DNA from 2 places in the Arthrobacter sp. Y3221114 genome. Region 2 is predicted to be linked to the other one. Evidence: riboswitches for the same ligand, from Rfam matches in the RefSeq annotation. Region 2 holds a riboswitch; the other holds the start of a gene.
What was found. A riboswitch is a leader RNA that binds a small molecule or an ion and turns the genes downstream of it on or off. The one in region 2 is predicted to bind cyclic di-AMP.

Region 1 (10,513 bases), 100 kb from region 2:
ACGGCCATCAGCCCAACGGACACGGAGAAGTTGCCGGAGCGGAACGTCCGCAGGTCCAGCAACGCTTTCTCCGAGCGCTGCAGCCGGACCTGGCGCAGTAGGAATACCAGCAGTCCCACGCCGCCGAACGCAAACGCAGCCCACATGGCGGCACTCGTGCCCGGCCCCGCCGTCGTTGTCCCCTGCCCGGCGCCGACCTGGCTGAGGCCGTAAATCAGCCCGCCGAAGCCGATGGCGGAGAGCGCCACGGAGGGCAGGTCCAGCGGCACCGGCCGGGGCTCGGTCACGTTCTGGATCCGCCGGTTGCCGACAACCAGCATGCCCAGCGCGATTGGCAGCACCAACCAGAACATCCAGCGCCAGGACAGGGTGTTGAGGATGATGCCGGAAATGGTCGGGCCGATGGCCGGCGCCACCGATATGACAATCGAGACGTTGCCCATGGTCTTGCCGCGGTCTTCGGCAGGCACCAGGTTCATCAGCGTGGTCATCAGCAGCGGCATCATAATCGCCGTGCCCGATGCCTGCACCACGCGGGCCACCAGCAGCACCTCGAACCCCGGAGCCAGCGCGGCCAGCAGCGTTCCCGCGGAGAACAGCGCCATCGAAGCGGTGAAAACCTGACGCGTGGTGAAACGCTGCAGGAGGAATCCGGTCACCGGAATGACCACCGCCATCGTCAGCATGAACGCCGTGGTCAGCCACTGGGCCGCGCGGGCGCTGATGCCGAGGTCATCCATCAGCTCGGTCAGCGCGACAGACATGATGGTCTCGTTCAGGATCACCACGAACGCAGAGACCAACAGGATGCCAATCACGCGGCGGTTCCGGCGCAATTCATCAGCCGTCAACCCGCCGCCGTTGTCTGATCCGGGCTGCGCCGAGGCTTTTTTCGTCGACGGTTCTTTATTCACGGGAGGATCCTCGGGTGGAGTTCGTGCTGTTGCAGGCGGCCGAAAATGGCCCAAGAACGCCGAGCGTACGGCAGAGTAGTAGCTTAACCTGCCCCCGCTGACTCCTATTCCCAGAGCGCGGCAACCGCAAATAAACAACGACGCCGATGCTCGCCGCCGGGAGAAAACCTCCGACCGGCGGGGGAGGGCGCAGCGCGAAGAGGCCTCACATTAGGTCTGCTTAAAGAGGAGAAGCCCGCCGCTGGAGGAGAAGCCCGCCGCACATTAAGGAGGCGAAGTCCTGCTGCGCGACAAAAAGGAGGCGAAGTCCTGCTGCGCGTTTAAAGAGGAAAAGCCCCGCCGGCGCAAGGCCGACGAGGCTTCCCTGTGATCCTGGACCGGCCGTTGGGGGGAAGCCGTTCCAGGAGTATGAGGGGTGGTTACATCGTGTAGTAACCGGTAACGGGCATGGCGTTCACGTCGTGCACCATGGTGCCCTGGCTCGGGTTCAGGGCGCTGATCATCTTGCCGCCGCCCAGGTAGATGCCCACGTGGCCGCCGCCGTTCTGCACTACCAGGTCGCCCGGCTGCGGGTTGCTGGTCGGGGTCAGGGCGCTGCCCTGTTCCTGGCTGAGGCGGGGCAGATCGACGCCAGCCTGGGCGTAGACCCACTGGGTGAAGCCGGAGCAGTCCCAACCGGCGGTAGACGTGCCGCCCCAGACGTAGGGGGTGCCCTGGGCGGACATGGCGATGTCCACGATGCTCTGGTTGCCGCCGGTGGAGGCGGGCTTGATGTCGGCGCTGGCCAGCGAAACCGTCGCGGCGTCTGTCGACGCAGCCAGGGTCGTAGCGGCTCCGCCGTTGCCCGGGGCTGCCGGGCCGCCACCGGACTGAGTGCCCTGCGCGGATCCGGTCAGTGCGATCTGGTCGCCCGGGTAAATGATGGAGTAAGCGCCAAGGCCGTTGATGGCCAGCACGTCCTGCACATTTTTGCCGTACTGGGCGGCAATCGTGCCGACGGTGTCGCCTGCGACCACGGTGTGCGTGGTGGCACCGGAAGCAGCACCGGCGTCGGCAGCGGAGCTGCTCACCGAAGCGCGCTCCACCTCGAAGCCGGCGTTGGCCGGAGCGGCGACGGTGCCGGTTGCGTCGGCGGCACCGTAGGTCGGGACCGTGACATCGGCGGCGGCGTTGGCCGGCAGGCCGGCCCCCAGCATCAGGCCACCGGCGGCCGTGACCACGGCGGCGCCGCGGCCGACGGTGCCGGCGCGGGATGAGACGGCGTGGGACAGACCGGCCACGGTGGTGTTGCGGACCGGGGTGGCACGGTGGCGTGCGCGATTGTTTTTGAGCAGCAAGAAGATACCTCTCCCAATGCCTGCGAGGTAAGCTGTCGGGTTCGGGTGGGAGTCACCCGGCCGTGCGGCAGCGCGGTATGCACTCCGTACGGCTTAACCCCAAGAGCCCCAAGAGGGGCCCGGAAAGTGGGTCCCCCGCCTCTGCCAGATGTCTAGCGAACGAACCCGGAAAGGCTGGCAGAGCTAGGCAATACCCTCCGAGGACATCAGCGGATGATCGCCGATGTGTTGAAAACAGTACATAACGGTTCGGTAACTGTCCAAGCCCTGAAATTTACCTGTGGGTAACCTGAAAGTCACCGAATGACACCCGCTTCTTGCTCCGGATTGCGGCGCGACCGAGGGCGGTGGGGAGTACATGGGCGGGAACAAAATGGCCTCGTTCGCAGCGCTTTCCTGTGCCCTGGCGCCCGGAAGAGTGGGGAGCATCACGGCCGTCGTCGATCCGGGCCGCTCTCCCCCTGCAACAGAGCGGCCATTGTCCGGGCCCGGCGGCGGGAGTAGGCTCCGCCTTATCCGGGCCGCGGGGACGGCCGGTGCTTCGGCTGTGGCCGGCGGCGTGGCCCAGCCACTTCGGAAAGGAATGAGCGCCATGCCCATCACGCGTGAGTTGATCATCAACGGCGAGCACGTCCCGGCAGCCTCCGGCAAGACCACCCAGGACATCAACCCCTACACAGGCGAGCCCTATGCCACCGTCGCGGCCGCCGGGCCGGAAGATGTCACGCGAGCGGTCGAAGCGGCGTCGGCGGCCTTCGACGCGTGGGCCGCAACGCCTCCCACCCAGCGGGCGAAGATCTTCCTGAAAGCTGCCGACCTGTTTGAAGAACGGATGCAGCAGGGCATCGAGTTGATGGCCGGCGAGGTGGGTGGTGTGGCGGTCTGGGCCGGGTTCAACGTCCAGTTGGCCGCCAATATCCTGCGCTCGGCAGCCGCAGCCACCACCGCGCCGCGCGGCGACGTGCTGGCCACCGACCTGCCCGGCAAGTTCTCGTTCTCCGTCCGGCAGCCCTACGGCGTGGTGGCGGCGCTGTCTCCCTGGAACGCCCCGTTCATCCTGGGCATGCGGGCCATGGCCATCCCGATGGCCGTGGGAAACACGGTGGTGCTCAAGCCCAGCGAGGACGCGCCGCTGTCCTGCGGCCTGTTCCTGGCGGACGCATTGTTGGACGCGGGCCTGCCCGCGGGGGTGCTGAACGTCATCACGAATGACCGGGCGGACGCGAACGAGGTGGTGAGCACCCTGATCTCCGACCCCCGCGTGCGGAACGTGAACTTCACCGGTTCCACCAAGGTGGGACGTATCATCGGCACGCTGGCGGCGCAGAACCTGAAGCCTGCGGTGCTTGAGCTCGGCGGCAAGAACTCCCTGGTGGTGCTCAAAGACGCGGACGTCGACTACGCCGTGCAGGCTGCGGCCTTCGGCGCGTTCATGAACGCCGGGCAGATCTGCATGTCGGTGGACCGCGTGATCGTGGACCGCCGCATTTCCGAGGAGTTCTCGGGCCGGTTTGCGGAGAAGGTCGCCAAGCTGCCCACCGGCGATCCGATGAAGCAGGACACCGTGATCGGACCGCAGGTCACCCAAGCCTCGGCGGACCGCCAGTACGCACTGATCGACGACGCCGTGTCCAAGGGCGCGACGGTGTTGGCCGGCGGCGGGAAGGCGGCCCAGGCCGTGGTGCCCGCGACGGTGCTCTCCGGGATCACCGAGGAGATGCGGATCTACGACGAGGAGATCTTCGGCTCCGCGACCACCATTATGGAGGTGGATGGCCCGGAACAGGCGGTGAAGCTGGCGAACGACACCAACTATGGCCTGACCTCCGGGGTCATCACCGAGAACCTGGCCGAAGGCATCGAGGTGGCGCAGCGGCTCAAGACCGGCATTAGCCACGTCAACGACCAGCCGGTGCAGGATGAACCGATGGCCCCGTTCGGCGGTATCCACGAGTCGGGCTACGGCAAGTTCGGCGGGCAGGCCGGCATCAATTCGTTCACCGAGGAGCGCTGGATCACCATCCAGCAGAACGGGCACGCGCAGTACCCGTTCTAGGGATGTTCAGGGCCTCCCACACTCCACGTTGGGGCAGAAGGCCCTGAACAGCCAGCGACAGGACGAACCAGTGAGTGGACGACGGCGGTGACCCGCCTGGGCAGGCGGGTTACGGGCGCAAGGTAATCACGTCGAGATCAGCCGGTACATGAAAGGTGCCGGAGTAATACTCCCTTGCCTGGTCCGTCACCCCTTCCCAACCCATCCCAGGCACCAAATGGTGCAGAGCCAGTTGCTTTGCTCCTGCCTTCTCCGCAATACGGGCAGCGTCCTGAACGGACGTATGAGACTTGTAATGATGGTCGCGGGAAGCGACGGATACCTCATCCGTCCGGCCGGCATAGAGCATGTCAATGTAGTCAAAATCCAGGGCTTCATGCATGAGCAGGTCGACGTCCCGGGCAAGCCTCACCATATTCGGTGTGTACGTCGTGTCGCCCGAGAACGCAACCGAACCGTTAGCGGTCTCGAAACGGAATCCAAACGCAGGGGCGACAGGTGGGTGCTGTACGAGCGTTGCCATGACTTTAACTGCACCGTCTTCGAAGACCTTGAACGGTTCCATGTCAGGTGTCGGGTTGTCGTTGGGGTGGTAACCGCTGGCAGCCGGAATCTCGATGTCTTGTGCATCGAACAAATCCAGCGGCGAGGGGCGCAGACTGTCTAGGATCCTGTCATTGAGGTCTGTGGCGTGCGCGAACATTAGCTGCTCGAACATTTCACGTGTCCCGGGGGTGGGCGAGTGGGGGGCGATGGGAGTCGGCGGCACCTGCGCCCGAGGCGAGACCGGCGGCAGCACCGAGCGGTTCCCCGGTCCAATAATGGGCACGGGGTTCCCGGCCCGGTGTGCGAGCTCGTACAGTCCAAATATCCCCAGCGAAGCCAGGTCGACCGTATGGTCGGAATGAAGGTGCGTGATGAAGATGCCCTTCAACCGGGAAAGCTCCAGATTGGCCTCGCTCAATCGTCGTCCTACACCATGGCCGCAATCCACTAGATAGAAGCCGTCCTCTACGACGATTGCGGTCGAAATTCCGGTGCGTTCGGTGGCCTTTCCATCAACCTTCCACCATCGCGGTCCTCCGGCGGTTCCCAGGGCAACGATCTGTGTCTTATACATGTCTTTTTTCTTCCAATCCGGTGACGGCACTCTGCTCCATCACCCATACTTAGGGACTACGAATTCATCCATCAGGGAAATAAATGTCCGAATTCACACTTCGCCAGCTTGAATACTTTGTTGCCATCGCCGATCACGGCTCTGTTACCGCTGCTGCAGAGGCCCGACACGTCAGCCAAGGGGCTGTGTCGATGGCGATCGCGCAACTGGAGAAAGCACTCGGAGTCGAATTGCTGCTTCGTACGCGTTCCAAGCGGGTCGTTCCCACCGCAGCCGGCGAGGAGCTCATCGCCCGCGGCCGGCACCTCATGCTTCTGTCCAGTCAATTGGCAGATGCTGTCCGCGGCGGCGTCGAGGAGATGCGCGGGCCCCTGCGCATCGGCGTAACAGGCACGATCTCGCCTCGGACGATTCCCCCGCTGCTGGAGCACTTCGTCGAGAACTACCCCCTGGTCGAGGTCGACTTTTCCGAGCTGTACCCGGACGAACTGCAGCAGGCAGTCGCCCACGGCACGCTGGACTTCGGTTTGATCTATGCGATGCAGGCGGGTCCGCACCTGAGAAAGGTAACTCTCGGCGGGACGCGTCAGCACTTGATGTTCGCTGCCAATCATCGATACGCGAACGCAGACCAGGTGTGGCTCAAAGACGTCATCGAGGAACCGCTGGTGCTGGTGAATATCCCGCCGACCGTGGACCGTGTGGTGGCCCTCATCCAGTCGGTTGGCTTGGAGCCGCGAGTGCGTTGGACCAGCGCCAGCATGGAGACCATACGTTCCATGGTCGCGCGGGGACTTTGCTATTCGTTCGTCAACACCGTCCCGACGATCCGCACGACATCCGATGACCTTCCTGTCAGCTACGTTCCTATAGCCGACAAACTGCCAGTAAATCCGATCAGTGCGGTCTTGGCACCGGGCACGACGCCACCGCGCCGCGTGCATGCCGCCTTGGACTTCCTCCGCCGGCACTTGGCCGTGCACGCAGGTGACAGCAAAATCCCGGGAAGCGGTGCCGCCTAATCGGGCTGCGCGTTTCGCATGCGGTGGGTGGCTGATTTTCACGGCTTACCGCTTCTTTTCCTGCCGCTGAAGACGAACCCCGACAGCCTCGGGATGGCCTGCAAGAATCGGACGGCGTCTGCGGCGCCTGTCCACGAGGAACCATAGGCCTGCTGCTACGACGACGGCGACGACGGCTATAGGCAGCGGACGCTCAATGAAAATTGAGAAACTGCCGTCGGACAGTGCCATGGTGCGGCGGAAGTTGTCTTCCAGGATCGGCCCCAGAATGAAGCCCAGGATGAACGGGCCGAGGTCATAGTTGAATTTGCGCAGGATGTACCCGAGCACACCGAAGGCGACAGTCATCATGACGTCGAACATGCTGTTCCGTACGCTGTAGACGCCCGCCACGGCGACGACGAGGATGATCGGTGCCATGATGGCCCCGCGGATCCTCAACAACTGGACAAAGACTCCGATGAGCGGGAGGTTCAGGACCAGCAAAATGATATTGCCGATGTACATCGACGCGATGACACCCCAGAACACATCGGGATGCTCGTTGACCAGTTGCGGTCCGGGCGTGATGTTCTGAAGCAGCAGTGCACCGAAAATCAGAGCCAGTACCGGGTTCGGCGGGATACCCAGAGTCAGCAGCGGTACGAATGCCGAATTAGAAGATGCATTGTCGGCGGTTTCCGTAGCGGCAAGCCCATCAATGGCACCCTTCCCGAACTTTTCGGGATGCTTTGAAAAGCGCCGCTCAACCCCGTAGGCAATGACCGAGGAGATCGTTCCGCCCCCGCCGGGGATGATTCCGATGAAAAACCCGATGATCGAGGCGCGCAAGATTGCGAACCGGCTCAGTAGCCAATCCGCCCTCTCGGGCAGAATGCGCTTGAGCTTAGGGTTGCCCAAGGCCTTGTAGTACCCGGTTTCCGCGTTGTGCAGTATTTCCCCAATGCCGAACATGCCTACGGCGACAGCGACGACGTGGACCCCGGCGATAAGGTCCGTGCTGCCGAAGGTGAACCTTGGGGCAGCGGTGACCGGGTCGAGCCCAATGGACGCGATGAGGATCCCCAGTGCGGCAGCCGCCAAAGCCTTCAGCTTTGACCCGGAACCGATGAAGACAACCATCAGCAGTCCGAGGCCTGCCAGCGCGAACATATCCGGGGCGCTGATTCCACCTGCTACTGAAGCCATCGTGGGAGCCAACAGCGTCAAGCCAACGATGGCAACGGTACCGCCGAGGAATGAGCCGATACCGGTGATGGCCAGCGCCGACCCGGCTTTGCCTTGCTGCGCCAGCGGATAACCGTCAAAAGTCGTGACGACCGCCGAGGCGTCTCCCGGGAGGCGCAGGAGTATGGCGGGGATGCGCCCGCCGTACATCGAGCCGTAGTAAATTCCGGCGAGCATCATGATGGCTGTTGCGGGTTCCAAGTTGAAGGTCAGAGGCAGAAGCAATGCGATGGTCGCGACCGGGCCGAGGCCTGGCAAGAGGCCGATGAGCGTGCCCACGGTTACGCCGATGAACACGAACAACAAGTTCATGGGGTCTAGCGCGACTTGGAAGCCGGTGCCTAGACCCTCGAGGATATTCACAACGAGATGTCCTTTGCGATTAGAAGAGCCGGAGATTCACGCCGAGCGCGGTGGCAAAGACCACATAGGCAACCACAGGGGTAACGGCAGCAGTGACCAAGGCAGTAACCCACTTCTCGGCAGCGGAGAATCGAACCACCGCCAAAACCATCGCAAAGCCTGCTCCGACGAACCCAATGAAGGGGTAGGTGATGAGAAACAGGCACAATCCGACCAGCAGCCAAAGGATGCGGCGCAAGCCAGAACGGCTGGGTACTTGGAAGCGATGCCCGGACGTGGCGATGACGGGTGTCAGGACCAAGGCCAGGATGGCCACCGACATGGGCCACAGGCCGGGGCCGGGGCGGGAGATGCCGCCTAGACCCAGCTGCATTGAGCCGACGATGGCCATGACTGCGATGACGGCCACCAACAACGGTGAGTACCGATCGGCCGCTCCGGAGTCGTCCGGAGAAGGACGCTCATCTTCATCCAGACCATCGTGCGGGCCAGACCCAGCGGTGCCGACCACGCTACTTGCCGATTCCAAGGCGTTCGTACATTTCCACGAAGCGGTCACGTTCCGCGGGGATGACCTCGGTGAACCACTTTTCACCCTCGACACTCGGAACGGTGCCCGCGTTAGCCTCGACGAACTCGACAAACTCCGGGTCGGCTGCAGCATTTGATGCGGCTTTTTCAAGCGTGGCAATGACGTTTTCAGGTGCATCCGCTTGGACCACGAGCGCTTGGGAGCCTGAGAAGACAGCCTTTTCAACGCCTTCCTCCACAACGGTCGGAACGTCGGGAAGCGCCGGGATGCGCTCTGCAGTGCTGATGGCAAGGGCTCGGATTTCTCCGGATTTCAAGCGCGGCTGCGCACTTGTGACATCCTGAATGCCGTAGTCAACATCGCCATTGACGATCGCCTGGAGGGCAGTCGGGGAACCGTCGTAGGCGACATTTTCGCCTTGGAAACCCTTGACCGCCGCAATCTCCGCCCCAATGAGGTGCGTGGGGTGCCCCTCACCGAAGCTTGAGTACGTCAGCCTCTCCTTTGCTGCCGCCAGGTCATCCAGGGTCTTGAAGGGAGAGTCAGCCGGCACTGCCACAACGAAGCCGTTGTCGGAGGTGGGCTGGATAGAGCGGAAATCATCAAAGTCGTAGGTTACCGCCTGTTGCAACATGCCCGAGGTGAACGCTCCGGTCGGAGCAAAGAGGAGGGTGTATCCGTCAGGCTTGGCGTTGGCCGCTTCGGTGGACGCGAGAACGCCACCACCGCCGGGACGGTTGACGACCATTATCTTCTTTCCGAGTTCATTCTCAAGTGAGGCCGCAAACTTCCGGGCGGTGGTGTCATTGTGCCCCCCCGGGGCGAACCCGACGAGCATCTCTACGTTCTTGGTTGGGTAATCACCCGCAGAGCCGGACGAGGCTCCGGCGGCGCCGCAGCCGGCGAGCGTTGCTGCCAGAAGTCCGGCAGTGGCGAAGGCCTTGATTTTCAAAATGTTCTCCTCTTGGGCACCTCCCGGCCCATTTGCCGAGGAGGACACTCAATACTGTGCACCAGATCACAGGGAAGCAAAAATGATACTTTCTGAAGACCCTCATCACTTTTCTTGATTGCCGTGCCTCGGGAGCGCTGTTCGGTCCCGCGGTCCTGAAGCCTCGACCGCTCGGGACGTCAGGCTTGTCCTTCTGTCTTTCAGCGCCGGAAGACCGTTGCTAGATTGGGCGCATGATTGAGACGTTCATGAAGCCGGAGCTGACTTTTTTCGCCTCCGTCTCCGTAGAGGTAGGCGAAGCAATTGATATCGGTGAAACCATAGACGGGAGGCGCCGCGTCATTCCGATCCTCGGCGGAATTGTTCGCGGTGACGGATGGGACGGAAAAGTACTTAACGCGGGTGCTGACTTCCAGGTGTACCCTTCCGCGGATACCGCCTACCTGAAGGCAATGTATGTCATTCAGGCCGATGACGGCAGCCGGATTTTCGTCGATAACGAGGCCATCCGGACCGGCTCACCGGAGAACCTGGCCCGGTTGGTAACCGGGGAAACTGTTGACCCTGCTTTGATTTACTTCCGGTTCACTCCGCGGCTCACAGCAGCAATCGACGGGTCTTTCGCTTGGGTCAATTCGAAGCTGTTCATCGGGGCCGGCGTTCGCACGCCTGATTCCGTACGCTTGGAATTCTTTGCCGTCGAGTGAAGGAGATCGAGGAGGGCGAAACAGTTTCACGCATGACCGCGTCACAATAACTTTTTGAACTCCACAGGTGGCGTTCGTTGCCCTTGACTATGTTCAGTCGCGGATGCGGACGGCCGTTTCGCGCATGTAGCGGTCCACGTGCGCGTAGGCGTCGCGGGTCAGGGCTTTCCAGAGTTCGACGGCGAGGCGCGGGTTTTCGCTCTCCAGGCGGCTCATGGTTTCGGCCGGGAGGAGTCTGACCCGAACCGGACCATCGGCGCGCACGGTGGTTTCCTGCCGGTCC
Region 2 (4,468 bases):
GTGTAACGCTGGTGACGCACCGCTGCTGAGGGATCGCTGGAGACGCAACGCTGCTGACGCAACGTCGCAAGGCAACGCTCTGACGTAACTCTGCCAAGGTAGCGCTGGCAACGTAAGGTGCCAATGAAACGCTGCTGAGGCATCGCTGGTGACGCAAGATACCAAAGTAAAGATCCCAATGAAGCGCTGCTGACGCATCGCTGCTGCGTAACGCTGCCAAGGCTGCGCAACTGCTGCCAACCAAAAAGGTCCGGCTGCCGCGAACGGAAGCCGGACCTTAGCGAATCGACGCGTCGTCGGTGGAGTCAGCCCTGCAGGCGGTCCACCACGTAGTCGATGCAGGCCAGCAGTGCGCTGACGTCCTCCGGCTCCACGGCGACAAAGGTGGCGATGCGCAGCTGGTTGCGGCCGAGCTTGCGGTACGGCTCCACATCCACGACTCCGTTAGCGCGCAGCACCTTGGCGACCGCTGCGGCGTCAACCGAATCGTCGAAGTCCACCGTGGCAATGACGTTGGAGCGGTGCTCCGGGTTAGCCACGTACGGGGTCGCCACCGCGGAAGCCTCCGCCCACTGGTACACCCGTCCTGCCGAATCGGCGGTGCGGCCGGAAGCGAAGTCCAAGCCTCCGTTGCCGTTCAGCCACTCGATCTGCGCATTGAGCGTGACCAGGGTGGCCAGCGCGGGCGTGTTGTAGGTCTGGTTCTTCAGCGAGTTGTCGATGGCCGTTTCAAGATTGAGGAAGTCGGGAATCCAGCGGTCGGTGGCACCGATCCGAGCCGCCCGTTCCAGCGCTGCGGGGGAGAAGACGCCCAGCCACAGGCCGCCGTCGGAGGCGAAGTTCTTCTGGGGCGCGAAATAGTAGACGTCGCTCTGGGTGACATCCACGTCCAGCCCGCCCGCTGCGGAGGTGGCGTCGATGAGGACCAACGCGCCGTCGTCGGCACCATCCACACGCTGCACCGGAGCGGCCACACCGGTGGAAGTTTCGTTCTGCGCCCAGGCATAAACATCCACGCCGGCCTCTGACCGCGGCTCCGGCCGGGAGCCGGGTTCCGAGGTGATGATGCTCGACTCGGCCAGGAAAGGGGCCTTGTTGGTGGCCGCGGCGAACTTGGAACTGAACTCGCCGAAGGACAGGTGCTGGGCCTTCTGCTCCACCAGTCCGAAGGATGCAACGTCCCAGAATGCCGTCGAGCCGCCAACGCCCAGGATGACCTCGTAACCCTCCGGCGCCTTGAAGAACGCCTTGAGCCCCTCGCGGACGCTGCCCACGAGGTTCTTCACCGGTGCCTGGCGGTGCGACGTGCCCAGCAGGTTCCGGCCGGCGGCGACCAGGGCGTCGACCTGTTCCGGACGGACCTTGGACGGTCCGGCGCCAAAGCGCCCGTCCTTCGGGAGCAGATCGGCGGGAATGCTGATGGACTGGGTATCGCTCATGAATACCTTTCCTGGCGTGGGGGCAATGATCTCGATGGCGGTTCGCCGTTGAACGCCCGTTTCATTCTGCCCCAACGCCGAGGGCCGCCGTTAGTTGAACCCGGCATTGTTGCGTTGGCCGCATGGCGCGTCAGCCCGCGGCGTAGCTGCCGGTCCGGCACGGAAAACAGGCTAGGCTGGGGAGGGGAAAACACCCTCATGCATGCTGCTGGAGCAGCCTTTTCACCGCGCCGAGGAGCAAGAAGCCATTGACTGATCTCATCGACACTACCGAGATGTACCTGCGCACTATCCTCGAGCTCGAAGAAGAGAACATCGTTGCGCTGCGCGCCCGGATCGCCGAGCGGCTCCGCCACTCGGGCCCGACGGTTTCGCAAACGATCGGGCGGATGGAGCGGGACGGTCTCGTGGTCGTCACCGGCGACAGGCATCTGGAGCTGACCGAACTGGGCCGGCGCAAAGCGACCGAAGTGATGCGCAAGCACCGGCTGGCCGAGCGGTTACTCTCCGACGTCATCGGACTGGACTGGGCCTACGTTCATGACGAGGCCTGCCGCTGGGAACACGTGATGAGCGAACGGGTCGAGCAGCGGCTCTACGAACTGCTGGGCAGGCCGACGGTTTCGCCGTATGGCAATCCCATCCCCGGCTTGGAAGCGCTCGGGGGCCAGCCGGCCGAAGAGTTCACCTCCGGCGTGCTCAATCTCGCGCAGGCCATGGGCAGCTACACGGCCGATAAACAGGTCAGCATCGTCAGGCTGGCGGAGCCCATCCAGGTGGAGCCGGAACTGTTGCTCCAGCTGGAAGAGGGCGGCTTGAAGCCCGGTGCAAGCCTTCAGCTGGAGACTGCCGGCGAGTACATTTCCGTGCGCGTGCCGGGGATCGAAGGGGCCTTGGAACTGCCTCCGGAAGTTGCCGCGCACATCTTTGTATCAATGCGATGAAACGTTGACCCTTGAAAACACGCACCGCGGATAACGGATTTATTACTTTCGGGGTGTTTTACGTATAGTTGACCCGGGTATCGAGACATCGATCCCACACCCTCCGCAAGCCGAACCCTGTCGGCGGAGGCGTGTATCCGTGAGACAGGGGCGGAGGACCCACCAAGCGGCAGTTTGTTCGCTGCCTTGGGGTGAAGCCGCAGCGGCAGAGCGTAGGTGAATCGTTCCACAGACGCTCTGTGCGGTGCGGCCGAGTTTTCTCTTGACTCGAATCCGACAGCTAACTTCGCAGGCGCTTTGGAGAGGTAAAGAATTTTGGCAGGACACAAAGCCTCGGGACGGCGCCGTTCATCCGCCCCGGTCGAACACTCACGCCCACGTGCCGCGACCCCCGGCCGCCGCCGCGCCCAGCCGGCGCCGTCGCCGGTAGCAGCAGCCGCACGCGACGTCGGGCATAAAACCGCGATCGTCGCAGCCGCGTCCGGGATGGCCCTGACCGTGATGCTCCCGACGACGGCCGGCGCCACCGCCGACGCCCCGCAGGAGGCTCCGGCCGCCAGCAGCATCTCCGCCGCCACCGAAGCGCGCCTGACGTTCGAGCGTGCCGGGCTGACCAGCAAGTTCGACCCGGACACGAAGCTGAAGCAGGTCATGGTCGCTTCCGGCAGCAACGCGCAGGTTGTCAGCAGCGAAGGCTCCCTCTCGCAGCCGATGGACGAGTTGACCATGACGTCGCCGTTCGGCTACCGCGTCAGTCCCATCACCGGCTATGCCGGGGAGTTGCACACCGGCCAGGACTATGGAGCAGCCTGCGGGACTCCGGTCCACGCGGCAGCCGGCGGAACCGTCGTCGAGGCAGGTTTCCAGGTCGGCGGCGGCGGCAACCGGATCGTGGTGGACCACGGCAACGGCCTGAAGACCACCTACAACCACCTGAGCACCATCGACACGTCGGTCGGCGCCACCGTGCAGCGCGGGGAGATGGTGGGCCAAAGCGGCACGACTGGAGCTTCAACCGGCTGCCACCTTCACTTCGAAGTTATGGTCAACGACAAGCTGGTGGACCCCACCGGGTGGCTGTGACCAACACGCCGTAACCGGAACGTGACACAGTCCCCAAACTGTTATAAGGTTTCACCCGTGCCAGTCGCCAACAGCCTGGCACCTTCGGGCGGAATGCCGAACTCTGCCGTCGCCCGAAGTTCGTTCGCACCGATTCGCATGGCAGAGGCGGGGGAACCACTTCCCGGACATCGCACGGTGTCCTTGGGGTAAAGCCGATCAGGCCCGGGCCACCAGCCCGCAAGCCGGCCCGGCCGGATGAACTCCCATCCGAACCCGACAGCTCACTTCGCAGGCATTTGGGAGAGGTACAGACCGTGTCCAAGAGCATTACTGCGGGCCGCCATCGTGCGACCCCCGTCCGCACGAGCCCGCTTGAGACGATTTCCAAGGCTGTGTCCGCGAATGCGGGAACCATGGGACGTCAGGGTGCCGTGATCGCCGCCGCTACCGGCCTGGTTTTGACCGGTACCATCCCGGCCCAGGCTGTCACCGCTGACCGAGGGGTCGACGCCCCGGCCCGCGTGCAGGTGGAAGCCGTGCAGGCTTCCGCAGCCGTGAAGCTGACCTTCGAACGTGCCGGGATCACCTCCACCCCCGCGCCGGAGGCAGTTGTCCAGGCCGTCTCCAACGAAATCGAGCCCACGACCGGCAACGACGCCGGATCGAACGAACCCAAGGCCGTCAAAAAGGCCGGCGAGGCTGCCGCCAGCGGCGCCGCCGGCGCTATCGTCGCGGCCGCCTACGGCCAGATCGGTGTCGGCCAGGACTGCACCGCCTTGGTCGAAAACGCCCTGCGCGCGGCAGGCTTCGCGGTGGGCGACCTTGCCCCCGCACAGTTCTTTGCCTACGGCACCCAGGTGTCCACGCCGCAGCCGGGCGACATCATTTACTACGCCAACGGCGGTGCCGGTGTGGCGCACGTGGCCATCTACGTCGGCAACGGCCAGGCCATCCACGGCGGCTGGGCCGGCTACAACACCGTCCTGGGCAACGCCTACATCGGCTCCGGCCCGGTCTTCA

Region 1: another riboswitch for cyclic di-AMP. It lies ahead of AC5RV3_RS12630 (C40 family peptidase); the one in region 2 lies ahead of AC5RV3_RS12190 (M23 family metallopeptidase).

Annotation. Positions count from the first base shown of each region.
Region 1 covers NZ_JBNHHW010000005.1:100,749-111,261, forward strand. Annotated here, with positions in the region: gene AC5RV3_RS12625 (MDR family MFS transporter) at 1-914, opposite strand, end outside; gene AC5RV3_RS12630 (C40 family peptidase) at 1,334-2,251, opposite strand; cyclic di-AMP (ydaO/yuaA leader) riboswitch at 2,255-2,419, opposite strand; gene AC5RV3_RS12635 (aldehyde dehydrogenase family protein) at 2,844-4,307, shown strand; gene AC5RV3_RS12640 (MBL fold metallo-hydrolase) at 4,417-5,427, opposite strand; gene AC5RV3_RS12645 (LysR family transcriptional regulator) at 5,511-6,449, shown strand; gene AC5RV3_RS12650 (tripartite tricarboxylate transporter permease) at 6,495-7,988, opposite strand; gene AC5RV3_RS12655 (tripartite tricarboxylate transporter TctB family protein) at 8,059-8,550, opposite strand; gene AC5RV3_RS12660 (tripartite tricarboxylate transporter substrate binding protein) at 8,552-9,523, opposite strand; gene AC5RV3_RS12665 (DUF3237 domain-containing protein) at 9,757-10,230, shown strand; gene glsA (glutaminase A) at 10,324-10,513, opposite strand, start outside.
Region 2 covers NZ_JBNHHW010000005.1:125-4,592, forward strand. Annotated here, with positions in the region: gene serC (phosphoserine transaminase) at 306-1,439, opposite strand; gene AC5RV3_RS12185 (iron-dependent transcriptional repressor DtxR) at 1,688-2,383, shown strand; cyclic di-AMP (ydaO/yuaA leader) riboswitch at 2,482-2,693, shown strand; gene AC5RV3_RS12190 (M23 family metallopeptidase) at 2,699-3,466, shown strand; cyclic di-AMP (ydaO/yuaA leader) riboswitch at 3,584-3,758, shown strand; gene AC5RV3_RS12195 (NlpC/P60 family protein) at 3,862-4,468, shown strand, end outside.